Linked DNA regions of Variovorax paradoxus. The protein of the gene in region 2 interacts with the protein of the main gene of each other region in a pairwise test. Links are inferred from orthologs where the notes say so. Each region holds a gene or a part of one and is shown on either strand. Other genes may lie near its edges. The genes, in order: glnK and glnL.

Region 1 (8,853 bases), 1.7 Mb from region 2 along the record:
CCATGGTGCCCGTGCCGCCGCCGGCCTCGCCGATGTCGAGCACCAGCGCGCCGCCGGCCGTGGCAGTGTCGCCCGCGGGCACGCCGGCACCGGCCGACGCGACGCCGGCACCGGCGGCCGGCGCAGCCGCGACACCGCCTGCGGCAACCGCCAGCGCCGCAGCAGCCCCTGCGGCTGGTGCTGCCGCCCCGGGCACCGGTGTGCTGACGCCGCTGGACAACGTGCAGGTCAATCCGCCGGCGCCGCCGCCCGAGACCGCGCTGGCCACCGCCGAGGCCGAGGACTGGAACCTCGCGCAGACCGAGAACACGCGCGAGGGCTACGAGGCCTACCTGCGCCGCTACCGCCGCGGCCTGCATGCGCGCGAGGCGCGCAACGCGATCGCCGAGATCAACCGGCTCTCGCCGCCGCCCGTGGCCGTCGATCCGTCGGCGCTGCCGCCAGGAGCGCCGGGCGCCCCGGTGGCCGGCGCCGCGCCCGCGGCCCCGCCGGGCATGGGCCGGGTGAACTTCAACATCCGGCCCTGGGGCCAGGTGTTTGTCGACGGCGCCGACCGCGGCGTGAGCCCGCCGCTCAAGTCGCTGCCGCTGCGCCCCGGCATCTACAACATCGAGGTGCGCAATGGCGATCTCGAGGTGTTCCGCCAGCGCGTGACGGTGCAGGACAGCAAGTCGGCGCCGGTGGTGAGCCACGAGTTCAAGTAAGCCCCGCCGGCACGGCGTGGTCCGCGTGCCACTTTCGCGTCGACCGGCTCATCGGCGAAGGGCCTCGCGAGCTCACTTGTGCTGCGCGCCGGCCAGCACCCGGCGGTACTGCACCGCCTCGGCCACGTGCGGCACCTCCACCGCGTCGGCGCCGACCAGGTCTGCGATCGTGCGTGCCACCTTCAGCGCGCGGTGCGTGCTGCGCGCCGACCAGCCAAGCTTGTTCGCCGCGTTGAACATGAACTGCCGCGCCGCGGGATCGAGCGCGGCATGCCGGTCGATCGCGCCGCCCTGCAGCGCCTGGTTGGCATGGCCCTGGCGGCGCATCGCGCGTTCGCGGGCGGCGACCACGCGCGTGCGGATGCTGTCGGTCGATTCGCCGGGCGGTGCATCGAGCAGCAGCTGTGCCGACACCGCGGGCACCTCGATGTGCAGGTCGATGCGATCCAGCAGCGGGCCGCTGAGCTTGGCCTGGTAGCGCAGCACCTGGGTCGGCGTGCAGCGGCAGGGCCTCAGCGAGGAGCCGAGGTAGCCGCAGGGGCAGGGATTCATCGCCGCGATCAGCTGGAAGCGCGCGGGAAACTCGGCGCTGAGCGCCGCACGGGAGATCGTGATGGTGCCGGTTTCCAGGGGCTCGCGCAGCGCCTCGAGGGCCGACCTCGCGAACTCCGGAAATTCGTCGAGAAAGAGCACGCCGCGATGCGCGCGCGAAATCTCGCCCGGCCGCGGCGGCGAGCCGCCGCCCACCAGCGCCACCGCGCTCGAGGTGTGATGAGGCGCCGATGTGGGCCGGCACATCCATCGCTCGGCCGCGAAGCGCCCGCCAAGGCTCGCGATGGCCGCGCTCTCCAGCGCCTCGTCGATGCTCATGGCCGGCAGCAGCCCCGCGAAGCGCTGCGCGAGCATCGATTTGCCCGAACCCGGCTCGCCGACCATCAGCAGGCTGTGGCCGCCGGCCGCGGCGATCTCGAGTGCGCGCTTGACGCCCGCGTGGCCCTTCACGTCGCACAGGTCGGCGTAGCGCGGCGCGGGTGCACCGGGCGCGGCCTCGATGCGCGACCAGCCGTCGTTCGCTTCGGGTTCGCTCGATGGCGCCTGTGCGCCGTTGCCGGCCAGGAACTGCCGCACCACGTCCAGCAGGTGCGTGGCGCCGTACACCTCGCCGCCTGGCACCAGCGCCGCTTCGTGTGCGCTGTCCATGGGCAGCACCAGCCTTGTGGCCACGCCGCGCGTGTGCAACGCCAGCGCCATCGCCAGCGCACCGCGGACGGGACGCAGCTCGCCCGACAGCGAGAGTTCACCAGCGAATTCGTGGCCGGCCAGCCGGGCGTTGTCGATCTGCCCGCTGGCAGCGAGGATGCCCAGCGCGATCGGCAGGTCGAATCGGCCCGAGTCCTTCGGAAGGTCTGCAGGCGCCAGATTCACGGTGATCCGTTTGTTGTTCGGAAACTCCAGCCCCGCGTTCTGGATGGCCGAGCGCACCCGCTCGCGCGCTTCCTTGACCTCGGTTTCCGCCAGCCCGACCAGCGTGAAGCTGGGCAAGCCGTTCGCCAGATGCACCTCGACCGTGACGCTGGCAGCTTCCAGCCCCAGCAAGGCACGGCTTTGCACCAAAGACAGACTCATTGTTTTCCCTCTCCCCAAGATGGTGCGCCTGCGTGGGGCGCGCCGCCGTGGTGCAGCGCCCTGCGCAACTGCAACCACTCGCAACGAGGGTTGTAACGATTTCGCTCTCTGCTGCGACGCGGCCCGCCGTCTTGCGCAGCCGTATCCGTGCACTTTGGCACGCTCCCTGCTTTGAGCCTCCCAGGTCCAACAACACACCACCTTGCGAGGAGTTTCCCGATGACGCACCGTACCGCAGCCCAGGCGCTGATCGTTCTGGCCACGGCCCTCTCCGCTTCGGGCGCCGCCCTGGCCCAGGCCACGACCGATGCTGCAGCGGCCGCTCCCGCCCCTGCCTCCAACCTGACGGCCAACGTGTCGCTGACCACGAACTACAAGTTCCGCGGCCAGGACCAGGACATGCTGGGCCGCAACGACTACGCGAAGACCAAGGCCTTCAAGCCGGCCATCCAGGGCGGCTTCGACTACGCCTTCGGCGACAGCGGCTTCTACGTGGGCAACTGGAACTCCAGCGTCAACTGGCTCCCGGGCAACAGCATCGAGAGCGACCTGTACGGCGGCTACAAGTTCAAGGCCGGCCCTCTCGACATGGACGTCGGTGCGCTCACCTACATCTACCCGGGCAACTCGGCCGGCAACACCACCGAGCTGTACCTGGGCGCCACCTACGCCAACGAGACTTTCGGCTCGTTCACCGCCAAGTACTCGCACACAGTGTCCAAGGACTACTTCGGCTACGCCGGCAACAAGGCCGGATCGGGCCTGAAGGGCCGCAACACCGGCTACCTGAACCTGTCGTACTCCAAGGAAATCGTGCCCAAGGTCACGCTGAAGGCCGCCGTGGGCTACACGCACATGGCCAGCGACATCCGCGGCCTGGGCTACAAGAGCTATGTCGACTACAACGTGGGCGCCTCCTACGACTTCGGCAACGGCCTGTCGCTGACCGGCTCGGTGCAGGGCGCGAACAAGAAGAGCTCGTACCTCGCCGTGAGCAACCCGGGCGTGGACTACGGCTTCGGCACGTTCGGCACCACCTACTACTCGCCGAACAAGGCACGCTTCATCCTGACGCTGACGAAGACGCTGTAAGGCACAGAACAACGAGGTGCGGCCTACGTTGCCGCACCGATTCATTTCCATCCGAAGGAGAAAACTCATGAAGCTGGTCACAGCCATCATCAAACCGTTCAAGCTCGACGAGGTGCGCGAAGCACTGTCGGCCATCGGCGTGCAGGGGATCACCGTCACCGAGGTCAAGGGTTTCGGCCGCCAGAAGGGGCACACCGAGCTCTACCGCGGCGCCGAGTACGTGGTCGACTTCCTGCCCAAGGTCAAGATCGAAGCGGCCGTCTCCGACGACCTCGTCGACCGCGTGATCGAGGCCGTCGAGGGTGCCGCTCGCACCGGCAAGATCGGCGACGGCAAGATCTTTGTCTACAACCTCGAACAGGTGGTGCGCATCCGCACCGGCGAAACAGGCCGCGAAGCCCTCTGACCGTTTCCAGGCCCGAAAGAACAACGACTATGAAAAAACTGCTCGTCTCTCTTGCGTTCGGTTTGAGCGTGCTGGCTGCCGGCACCACCGCCCTTGCACAAACGCCCGCGGCCACGGCCGAGGCCCCGGCTGCGTCGGCATCCGCGCCCGCCGCCGCTGCCCCTGCGGCAGCTCCGGCACCGGCGGCCGCCGACGCCGCTCCCGCAGCGCCGGCCGCCGCACCGGCACCGAAGATCGATTCCGGCGACACCGCCTGGATGCTGACCTCGACGCTGCTCGTGATCCTGATGACCATCCCCGGCCTTGCGCTGTTCTACGGTGGCCTGGGCCGCGCGAAGAACATGCTGTCGGTGCTGATGCAGGTCTTCGTGATCTTCTCGCTGATCAGCATCCTGTGGGCCGTCTACGGCTACAGCCTGGCCTTCTCGGGCGAGGGCAACTTCTTCGGGGGATTCGACAAGATCTTCATGAAGGGCATCACGCAGGAAACCTTCGGCGCGCTGACCACGATTCCCGAATACGTGTTCGTCGCCTTCCAGGGCACCTTCGCGGCCATCACCGTGGCGCTGATCGTCGGCGCCTTCGCGGAACGCGCCAAGTTCTCGGCCGTGCTGCTGTTCTCGGTGCTGTGGTTCACCTTCAGCTACGTGCCGATCGCCCACATCGTGTGGGGCGGCGGCCTGCTGGGCAAGGACGGCGCGCTCGATTTCGCCGGCGGCACTGTGGTGCACATCAACGCCGGTGTGGCCGGCCTGGTCGGTGCCTACATGGTCGGCAAGCGCGTGGGCTACGGCAAGGAAGCCTTCACGCCTCACTCGCTCACGCTCACCATGGTCGGCGCTTCGCTGCTGTGGGTCGGCTGGTTCGGCTTCAACGCCGGCTCGGCAGGTGCTGCCAACGCCGTCGCTGGCCTGGCCTTCGTCAACACCGTGCTCGCCACCGCTGCCGCGGCGCTGTCGTGGATCCTGGGCGAGAGCCTGCACAAGGGCAAGGCCTCGATGCTGGGCGCCGCGTCCGGTGCGGTTGCCGGCCTGGTGGCCGTCACGCCCGCCGCCGGTTTCGTCGGCCCGATGGGTTCGATCGTGCTGGGCCTGCTGGCCGGCCTGGTCTGCCTGTGGGGCGTGGGCGGCCTGAAGCGCATGCTCGGTGCGGACGATGCATTCGACGTGTTCGGCGTGCACGGCGTGGGCGGCATCCTGGGTGCCATCCTGACCGGCGTGTTCGCGGCCAAGGGCCTCGGCGGCACCGGCGGTGCGACGCCCGACACCTTCGCCATGGGCGCACAGGTCTGGATCCAGATCAAGAGCGTGCTGCTCACCATCGTCTGGTCCGGCGTCGTGGCCTTCATCGCCTACAAGATCGCCGACCTGACCATCGGCCTGCGCGTGTCGGAAGAAGAAGAGCGCGAAGGCCTCGACATCTCCTCGCACGGCGAGACCGCGTACAACCGTTGATCTGCTTTGGCCGGGTTGCCTTCGGGCAGCCCCGCCACCGAAACGACCACCACCATCTACAAGAACAATTCTTCGTAACGAGTTTTTCAAGCGAGGTCTCCTTTGGATGTTCAGCCCGCGAGCGCTCCGGCGCCAGCGGGCTTTTTTTTGTCTGCCGCCTTCATGGCCGGGGGCACAATCGCGACACCATGTGGACCACCCTCGAAGACAGTCTCTGCGAGCTCGGCGAATCGCCGTTCTGGCACCCTGAAGAACGCGCGCTGTACTGGCTCGACATCCCCGGGCGCGCCGTGCTGCGCACGCGCGGCGACATCGGCTCGGCCGACGCGAAGGTCGAGCGCTGGGCGCTGCCCACCGAGCCCGGCTGCATGGCGCCCGCGCGCAGCGGCGGCTACGTGATCGCGCTGCGCGACGGCATCTACCGCGCCCGCGCATGGGGCGGCGAGCTGGTGGCCATGGCGCGCGTCGAGCACGACGTGCGCACCATGCGCTTCAACGACGGCAAGTGCGACGCGCTCGGCCGCTTCTGGGGCGGCTCGCTCAACGAGGCGAAGGACAGCGCCAACGCCGCGCTCTACTGCCTCGACGCGCGCCCCGGCACCGGCATCTCGCCCACCATCACGCAGATGGCCAACGAATCGACCACCGCCAACGGCCTGGCGTTCTCGCCGGACGCCCGCACGCTCTACTGGGCCGACACCGCCGCGCACGTGGTGTGCGCCTGGGACTGGGACGCCGAAGGCAACTCGCTCTCTCGCGCCCGCGTGTTCCACCAGTTCGACGCCAAGCCCGCGGGCTGGACAACCGACGCGCCGCAGGGCTACCAGGGCCGCCCCGACGGCGCCACCATCGACGCGCAGGGCCACTACTGGGTGGCGATGTTCGAGGGCGCGCAGCTGCTGCGCTTCGCGCCTTCGGGCGAGATCGTGGCATCGGTGCCGGTTCCCGTGCAGTGCCCGACCATGCCGTGCTTCGGCGGCGACGACCTGCGGACGCTGTTCGTCACCAGCGCGCGCAAGGGCCGGCCCGTGGCGGAGGTCGAGCGGCTGCCCGCGTCGGGCATGGTCGTGTCCACGCGCGTCGATACGCCCGGCCTGCCGGTCAGCTTCTTCGAGGACTGAGCGCCCGCCGCCGCGCATGGCCTTGCAGCACATCCCGCCGATCCAGTGCCTGCTGACCTTCGAGGCCGTGGCGCGGCTGCGGCATGCGGGCCGCGCGGCCGACGAGCTCTGCGTGACGCCCAGCGCGGTGAGCCACCGCATCCGGCAGCTCGAGTCGCACGTGGGCTTCAAGCTGTTCGGGCGCAGCGACTTCAGCCTCACCGCCGACGGCGCCGCGTACCTCGCCAACGTGCGTACCGGGCTCGCGGCGCTGCAGGCCACGCCGATCGGCGGCAGCGCGGCGCAGCGCGCCACGCGGCTGCGCATCGCGGTCACGCCCACCTTCAGCCGCCAGTTCCTCATGCCGCGGCTCGAGCTGTTCCGCAACATCTACCCCGACATCGAGCTGGTGCTGCAGGTGTCGATCCCGCTGCTCGACGTGACCGCCGAGCAGGCCGACCTGGAGGTGCGCTACGGCCCCGGCGGCTACGCCGACTGCGAGCACCGCCTCGTGCTCGAGGAGCAGGTGGTGCCCGCCTGCAGCCCGAGCTACCTCAACGAGTTCGGCCCGTTCACAGGCTTCCGCAGCGCGGCGGAGATCGCCAGCGCACGGCTCATCCGCAGCCCGCTCGAGCCCTGGGGGACGTGGTTCGCGGACTGCGGCCTCGACCAGCCCGAACCGCTCATCGGCTCGCAGTTCAACGACCTGGGGCTGGTGTACGACGCCGCAGCCAGCGGCTTCGGGGTGGCGCTGGTGCGCCAGAAGATGGGTGCGGCGTGGTTCGAATCGGGGCGGCTGGTGGCGCTGTCCGAGCGGGCCGTGCCGTCGCCGCACCGGCACTACATCTGCTGGCAGCCGGGCACGCTCGAGCGCTGGGAATGCGCAGCCTTTGCCGACTGGCTCGAGCAGAGCCTGCGTTAGCGCAGCGCCGGCGCGTCCGCAAAGTTCTCTCAAGCGCCCGGCAAAAATCCTTCAACCCGAGGCGCCCGCATTTTTCGTAGAGTGCACACGGCTCCCGGGATATTCCGGGACATCCCGCGAACAGAAGAAAAGAGGTCGCCGCATGAACGCGCCGCTCACCCCCACGCAGCACGATTCGCTACAGAAAACAGAGCGCCAGTCCCAGGTGGTTCGTGCGCTGCAGGCTCATCTGCCGGCCCACGCGCTGATCTGGCACGACGAGGACACCACCCCCTACGAGTGCGACGGCCTCACCGCCTACCGCGCGCGTCCGCTGGTGGTGGCGCTGCCCGAGACCGAGGCGCAGGTGGCCGCCGTGCTCAGGACCTGCCACGGGCTCGGCGTGCCCGTGGTGGCGCGCGGCGCGGGCACCGGGCTGTCGGGCGGCGCCATGCCGCACACCATGGGCGTGACGATGTCGCTCGCCAAGTTCAACCGCATCCTGAAGATCGACCCGGTGAGCCGTACCGCGGTGGTGCAGTGCGGCGTGCGCAACCTCGCCATCAGCGAGGCGGCCGCGCCCTTCAACCTCTACTACGCGCCCGATCCGTCGAGCCAGATCGCCTGCACCATCGGCGGCAACGTGGCCGAGAACTCGGGCGGCGTGCACTGCCTGAAGTACGGCCTCACGCTGCACAACGTGCTGCGCGTGCGCGGCTTCACCGCCGAGGGCGAGCCCGTCGAGTTCGGCGGCGACGCGCTCGACGCGCCGGGGCTCGACCTGCTCGCGCTGGTCATCGGCAGCGAGGGCATGCTCGCCGTGACCACCGAGGTCACCGTCAGGCTGGTGCCCAAGCCGCAGCTGGCGCGCTGCATCATGGCCAGCTTCGACGACGTGCGCAAGGCCGGCGATGCGGTGGCGGCGGTGATCGCGGCCGGCATCATCCCGGCGGGCCTGGAAATGATGGACAAGCCCATGACCGCGGCGGTCGAAGACTTCGTGCGCGCGGGCTACGACCTCGACGCCGCGGCCATCCTGCTGTGCGAGTCCGACGGCACGCCCGAGGAGGTGGAAGAGGAAATCGGCCGCATGACCGCCGTGCTGCGCGGCTGCGGCGCCACCGCCATCGCCTGCAGCAACAGCGAGGAAGAGCGCATGCGGTTCTGGAGCGGGCGCAAGAACGCGTTTCCCGCGTCGGGCCGCATCAGCCCCGACTACATGTGCCTCGACTCCACCATTCCGCGCAAGCGGCTGGCCGACATCCTGCTGGCCATCCAGGAGATGGAGAAGAAGTACGACCTGCGCTGCTGCAACGTGTTCCACGCGGGCGACGGCAACCTGCATCCGCTGGTGCTGTTCGACGCCAACGACCCCGACGAGCTGCACCGCTGCGAGCTCTTCGGCGCCGACATCCTGGAGACCAGCGTTGCCATGGGAGGCACCGTGTCGGGCGAGCACGGCGTGGGCGTGGAGAAGCTCAACAGCATGTGCGTGCAGTTCACCGCAAGCGAGAACGAGCAGATGTTCGGCGTGAAGCGTGCCTTCGACCCCGAAGGCATGCTGAACCCG
Region 2 (5,764 bases):
CCGGGCTGCGTGCCGAGTTCAAGGCCGAGGCCTTCGCTGGCGCGTCGCTCAGCGCCGAGGGCGAGGCCACGTACGAGAAGGGCAAGGGCGTCACGGTCAAGGGCAGCGTCGAGGCGATGGTGGGCGTGAAGATCAAGGTGGACGCGAACATCGACGTGGCCGACATCTTCCTGATCGAGGCCAGCGCCGAGGCTTTCGCGGGCGCCATGGCCACGGCCGAGGTCGAGTTCAGCGCCACGGTGGACGGCGTGAAGCTCGAGCTCAAGGCCGAAGCCTTCGCCGGCGCGCGCATCAAGGGCGAGGCCTCGCTGTCGCTGCGCATGTGCGGCTACGACATCATCAAGGGCACGGCCAAGGGTTCGCTGTCGGTCGGCGTCGGCGCCTCGTTCGCGCTCGAGTTCGAGTCGTCGGCCTTCGGGGGCTCCAAGCTCGGCATCGAGGCCGACGTGACGGTGGGCGTGGGCATGGGCGGCGGCGGCGAGTTCACCGTGTATCAGGACAACCTGGGCCGCGCGTTCAACTCGCTCTTCTATTCCAGCTACCTCACGCTGCTCGGACGCTCCAGCGAGCGCGACACCTGGCGCACCTACTTCCGCGACCTGGAAGACAACCAGATCCTGTTCGAGCGCGCCGACAAGATCATCGACGAGGCGCTGACAGGCTGCTACATCGAGTACCAGACCAACTTCACGCAGCTGCAGGCGTGGAAGCAGATGGAGGCGCTGTCCTGCTTCAAGGCGAACAAGGCCATTCCGGACGTGATCGCGCTGTAGACCGGGGTTGGGGGCGCGTAGACGTACGCGTCTCCGTCTGATACAGGGCCCGGCCGCGGGCGCGGCAGAATGTGCGCCGGAACTCCTTTCGCGGCACGGCCGGCGGGGCAACCATGCCACGCCGCCGCGCCACACCGACAGCCCTCGCACAGACCGCCGCCCACATGAAAATCGCCACCTGGAACGTCAACTCCCTCACCGCGCGCCTGCAGCACGTGCTCGACTGGCTCATTGCCAACCCGGTCGACGTGCTCTGCCTGCAGGAGCTCAAGATGACGGACGACAAGTTTCCGCTCGAGGTCCTGAAGTCCGCGGGCTACGAGGCCGCGGTGTTCGGCCAGAAGACCTACAACGGCGTCGCCATCCTGAGCCTCGCGCCGGTCCGCGACGTGGTGAAGAACATCGGCGGTTTCACGGACGACCAGTCGCGCGTGATCGCGGCGACCATCGAGACGCCCTCCGGTCCGCTGCGCGTGGTCAACTGCTACTTCGTGAACGGGCAGGCGCCGGGCTCGGAAAAGTTCGCCTACAAGATGAAGTGGCTCGAGGCGCTGCACGACCAGCTGCGCCAAGAGCTGGCCGCACACCCGAACCTGGTGCTGCTGGGCGACTTCAACGTCACGCCCGAGGACCGCGACAGCTTCGACCCTGTGGGCCTGAAGGAAACCATCCACCACACGACCGAGGAACGCAACCATTTCAAGGCGCTGCTCGAGCTGGGCCTGACCGACAGCTTCCGCATGTTCGAGCAGCCCGAGAAGAGCTTCTCGTGGTGGGACTACCGCATGCTGGGCTACCAGAAGAACCGCGGCCTGCGCATCGACCACATCCTCGTGAGCCAGCCGCTGCTGCCGCGCGTGAAGGGCTGCGTCATCGACCGCGTGCCGCGCAAATGGGAAAAGCCCAGCGATCACGCACCGGTGGTGCTCGATCTTGACCAGGGAGCCTGAGACCATGGCGAAGCTCCATCGCACGGCCAGCCGCGTCGCCCTGCTGGCGGCGGCACTGGCACTGTCGGCCTGTTCGCTGCTGAAGTCCGCCGACAAGGCGGAGGGCGGCGCAGGGGCCTCCTCGTCCACGTCCGAATCGCCCGCGGACGAGGCTTCCTCGAGCGGGCGCGAAGTGGCCACGGTGCGGCTGATCACGGCGCAGACGCCGGCCGTGCGGGCCTACCGCAAGATCGGCGCGCGCCACATCTACAACAAGTACGCCAGCCGCATCTACAAGGGCAAGATCCCGCCGCTGGTCTACGCGGTGGTGGTGGTCGAGACCGACATCGATGCCACCGGCAAGGTGGTGCGCGTGGGTTTCAGCCGCACGCCGAGCCATGCACCCGAGGTGCCGCCGAAGATCGCGGAGCTGATCAAGGCCACGTCGCCGCTGCCCAACCCCGGAAAGCTGGGCGCCCACACCTACGTGGACACGTGGCTCTGGGACAAGAGCGGCAACTTCCAGCTGGACTCGCTGACCCTCGGACAACGCAGCCGATAGCGAAGACACCCGCGAACCGGCATAAAAAAAGGCCCCGAGGGGCCTTTTTCATTCGATGCCGAGTTCCTGGATCTTCCGGGTGATGGTGTTGCGCCCGATGCCCAGCTTCTGCGCGGCCTCGATGCGGCGACCGCGCGTATTGGCCAGCGCCGTGAGGATCAGGCGCGACTCGAAGCGGCGCGACAGCACGTCCCACACGTCGGTGCGCCCGGCCGCCAGCAGCGCCTGCGCCTCGGCCTCGAGGCCGCCTTCCCAGCTGCTGACGCCGCCCGCGGCGGGAGCCTCCGGAGCGTCGGCTGCGGCGTGTGCGCTGTGTGTGGCCGATGGCGCCTCGACGCCCGCCACCGGCAGCGGCGCCACGGCCTGCTGCGGCATTCCGGCAGGGGCCGTGGCCGCGCTCTCCGCCGCATGGGCGTGGGCATCGACGGCGGCGCCGCCGGCCATCACTTCGGGCGGCAGGTCCTTGGCCTCGATCAGCTGGGCTGGCGCCATCACGGTCAGCCAGTGGCAGATGTTCTCGAGCTGCCGCACGTTGCCGGGGAAGCTGAAGGCCGCGAGCCTGGCCAGCGCGGCATCGGAAATGCGCTTGGGCTCCACGCCGAGTTGCCGCGCGCTGACCTGCAGGAAGTGGCGCGTGAGCGCGGGCACGTCCTCGCCGCGTTCGCGCAGGGCCGGCAGGCGCAGGCGGATCACGTTGAGACGGTGGAACAGGTCTTCGCGGAAGCCGCCGAGCTTGACGCGCTGCTCCAGGTCCTGGTGGGTGGCCGCGATGACCCGCACGTTGGCCTTCACCGAGTTGTGGCCGCCCACGCGATAGAAGTGGCCGTCGCTGAGTACGCGCAGCAGGCGCGTCTGCAGGTCGAAGGGCATGTCGCCGATTTCATCGAGGAACAGCGTGCCGCCCTCGGCCTGCTCGAAGCGGCCGCGGCGCATGGTCTGCGCGCCGGTGAAGGCGCCGCGCTCATGGCCGAAGAGCTCGCTCTCGAGCAGGTCCTTCGGGATGGCGGCGGTGTTGATGGCCACGAACGGGCCGTTGGCGCGCGGCGAGTGCTTGTGCAGCGCGCGCGCCACCAGCTCCTTGCCCGAGCCCGATTCGCCGGTGATGAGCACCGTGACGTTGCTCTGCGAGAGCCGGCCGATGGCGCGGAACACGTCCTGCATCGCGGGCGCCTGGCCGAGCATCTCGGGCGCAGCGACCATACGTTCTTCCGCGACTTCCTCGCGCTGGCTTTCGTCGACCGCGCGGCGGATGAGCTCGACCGCACGCGGCAGGTCGAAGGGTTTGGGCAGGTATTCGAAGGCACCGCCTTGAAAGGCCGAGACGGCGCTGTCGAGGTCGGAGAACGCCGTCATGATGATGACGGGCAGGCCGGGGTGCCGGGCCTTGATCTTGTCGAGCAGGTCGAGCCCGGAGCCGCCCGGCATCCGGATGTCGCTCACCAGGACCTGGGGCGCCTGCTGCTCGTCGTCGCCGGCCTGCTCGAGGGCGGCCAGCACCTCTCGGGTATTCGTGAAACTGCGCGTGGGCAGGTCTTCGCGCAGCAGAGCCTTCTCGAGCACGAAGCGAATCGATTGGTCGTCATCAACTATCCAGATCGGCTTCATGCATCTCCTCTGTTGCCGGTGCTGCGCTAGGGCAGCGGTATCAATATCTTGAAATCGGTTCGGCCCGGGACGCTGTCGCACTCGATCACGCCGTGATGCTGCTGCACAAAGGTTTGCGCGAGCGTCAGCCCCAGCCCGGTCCCGCCTTCCCTGCCCGAGACGAGCGGATAGAAGATGCGGTCCTTGATCGTGTCCGGCACACCCGGTCCATTGTCGATGACATGCAATTCCAGTGCCAGTCGATACCACTGCTTGTTGAAGATCACCTGGCGTGCCACGCGCGTCTTGAAAGTGATCTGCGCATCGCCCGCGGCGCGACGCTCGGCCAGCGCCTGCGCCGCGTTGTGCGCGATGTTCAGCGTGGCCTGGATGAGTTGCTCGCGGTCGCCGCGGAACTCGGGGATCGAGACGTCGAAGTCGCGCTCGATGTGCAGGTCGCGCGGAAATTCCGCCAGGATGACCGAGCGCACGCGCTCGCACACCTCGTGGATGTTCACGTCGCCCACCACGTGCGGGCGCCGGTGCGGCGCCAGCAGCCGGTCGACCAGCGTCTGCAGCCGGTCGGCCTCGTGGATGATGACCTGGGTGTATTCGATGAGGTCGCGGGACTCGACCTCCATCTGCAGCAGCTGCGCCGCACCGCGGATGCCGCCCAGCGGATTCTTGATCTCGTGCGCGAGGTTGCGGATGAGTTCCTTGTTGGCCTGCGCCTGGTCGATGAGGCGCTCCTCGCGGTCCTGGCGCACCTGCTGCTCGAGCGGCGACATCTCGATGATGAGCTCGCCCTTCCTGTCGCCGTGCGACAGCGTGACCTGCACCGGCATCAGCTCGTGATTGACGCGACGCAGGAAGGCTTCGTAGCGCAGCGTTGCGAAGTCGTTGCTGCTGGCGCCGTCGATGGCAGTGCGCAGCACCTGCGGCTCGTGGAAACAGGCACCGAACTGCGATCCCTCGAGCGTGCGTCGCGATGTGCCCAGTGCGTCCTCGAGGCCTGCGTTGGCAAACAGCACGGAGCCGTTGCCGTTGACCACCGCGATCAGCGTGGACAGCAGGTCGAAGGACTTGAAGCGCAGGTTGGCGCCGTTCGCCTTCTTCCCGAACACCATGTGATCAGGGCTGCTTGACGGGCAGACGGCCGATCTCGCGGCGGATGCCGGCGATATCGCTCTCGTTGCGCGCCAGCTCGGCCTTCATTTCGGCGACGCGGTCCAGGTACTTCTGATAGTTCTTGCTTTCGCTGCCCTGCTTCTCGGGCTCGCCGTTGTTGTATTCCTTCTGCAGCTCGGCCTGGCGCGCCTCGGCCTTCTTGAGCTCGGACTCGAGCACCGAACGCGCCTCGCCATCGCGGGCGCGCTGGTCGACGCCTTCGACGCGCGGGCTGCCCGCCGGCGCACGCGCTGCAGACGAACCCGAGGACGACGACGTCGAACCGCCGCCACCGCCCGAAGGCCTCGTGCCCTGCACGACCGTGACGTTGCCGCCTTCGAGCGGCTTGCATCCCTTCTGCTGGGCGATGGAGGCGTTGTTGGTGTATTCATTGCCGCAACGCCAGACGCGCTCCTGCGCGAGCGCCGGCAGCGCGAGCAGTGAACCGGCCAGGAAAATGAGGGAAGCAGTCTTCATGTGTATCGGTTATTGGCGGTGGACAGCGCGACAAAGGCGCATTTTCATGCAATTCGACGCCAATGGTGACCAGATGTTCCACCCCAATGAAAAAGGACGGCAAGCCGTCCTTTTCTTAACCCATCGGGCCTACACACCGCGCTGCGCCAAGCCCCCTTCCAGGGATACCGCGGAACCGGCTTTGCCGGGCCGCAGGTATCGCCCCCGGTAGGAAGGCGAAGCGACACGAAGTGCGCACAGCCTGGAGGCGAGCCAAATTACAGCGAGTAGTA

The links.
Region 1: the proteins of glnL (region 2) and glnK interact in binary tests that used the Escherichia coli proteins (3 or more experiments, as listed by UniProt). The link is inferred for Variovorax paradoxus from one-to-one orthologs.

Annotation. Positions count from the first base shown.
Region 1 is NZ_LR743507.1:818,725-827,577, forward strand. The notes cover bases 2,210-5,158. They hold glnK (P-II family nitrogen regulator), read left to right. Parts: upstream 2,210-3,489; coding sequence 3,490-3,828; downstream 3,829-5,158. Other genes in these bases: AACL56_RS03845 (YifB family Mg chelatase-like AAA ATPase), read right to left, coding at 2,210-2,330; AACL56_RS03850 (TorF family putative porin), read left to right, coding at 2,550-3,422; AACL56_RS03860 (ammonium transporter), read left to right, coding at 3,858-5,158. In the rest of the region: AACL56_RS03840 (serine/threonine protein kinase), read left to right, coding at 1-704; more of AACL56_RS03845, read right to left, coding at 777-2,209; more of AACL56_RS03860, read left to right, coding at 5,159-5,282; AACL56_RS03865 (SMP-30/gluconolactonase/LRE family protein), read left to right, coding at 5,471-6,403; AACL56_RS03870 (LysR substrate-binding domain-containing protein), read left to right, coding at 6,420-7,304; AACL56_RS03875 (FAD-linked oxidase C-terminal domain-containing protein), read left to right, coding at 7,447-8,853. UniProt on the Escherichia coli protein: Involved in the regulation of nitrogen metabolism. Regulates the activity of its targets by protein-protein interaction in response to the nitrogen status of the cell.
Region 2 is NZ_LR743507.1:2,509,439-2,515,202, reverse strand. The notes cover bases 2,936-5,764. They hold glnL (nitrogen regulation protein NR(II)), read right to left. Parts: upstream 4,976-5,764; coding sequence 3,896-4,975; downstream 2,936-3,895. Other genes in these bases: glnA (type I glutamate--ammonia ligase), read right to left, coding at 5,750-5,764; AACL56_RS11330 (hypothetical protein), read right to left, coding at 4,980-5,492; ntrC (nitrogen regulation protein NR(I)), read right to left, coding at 2,936-3,869. Outside these bases: AACL56_RS11355 (hypothetical protein), read left to right, coding at 1-773; xth (exodeoxyribonuclease III), read left to right, coding at 938-1,723; AACL56_RS11345 (hypothetical protein), read left to right, coding at 1,728-2,264; more of ntrC, read right to left, coding at 2,313-2,935.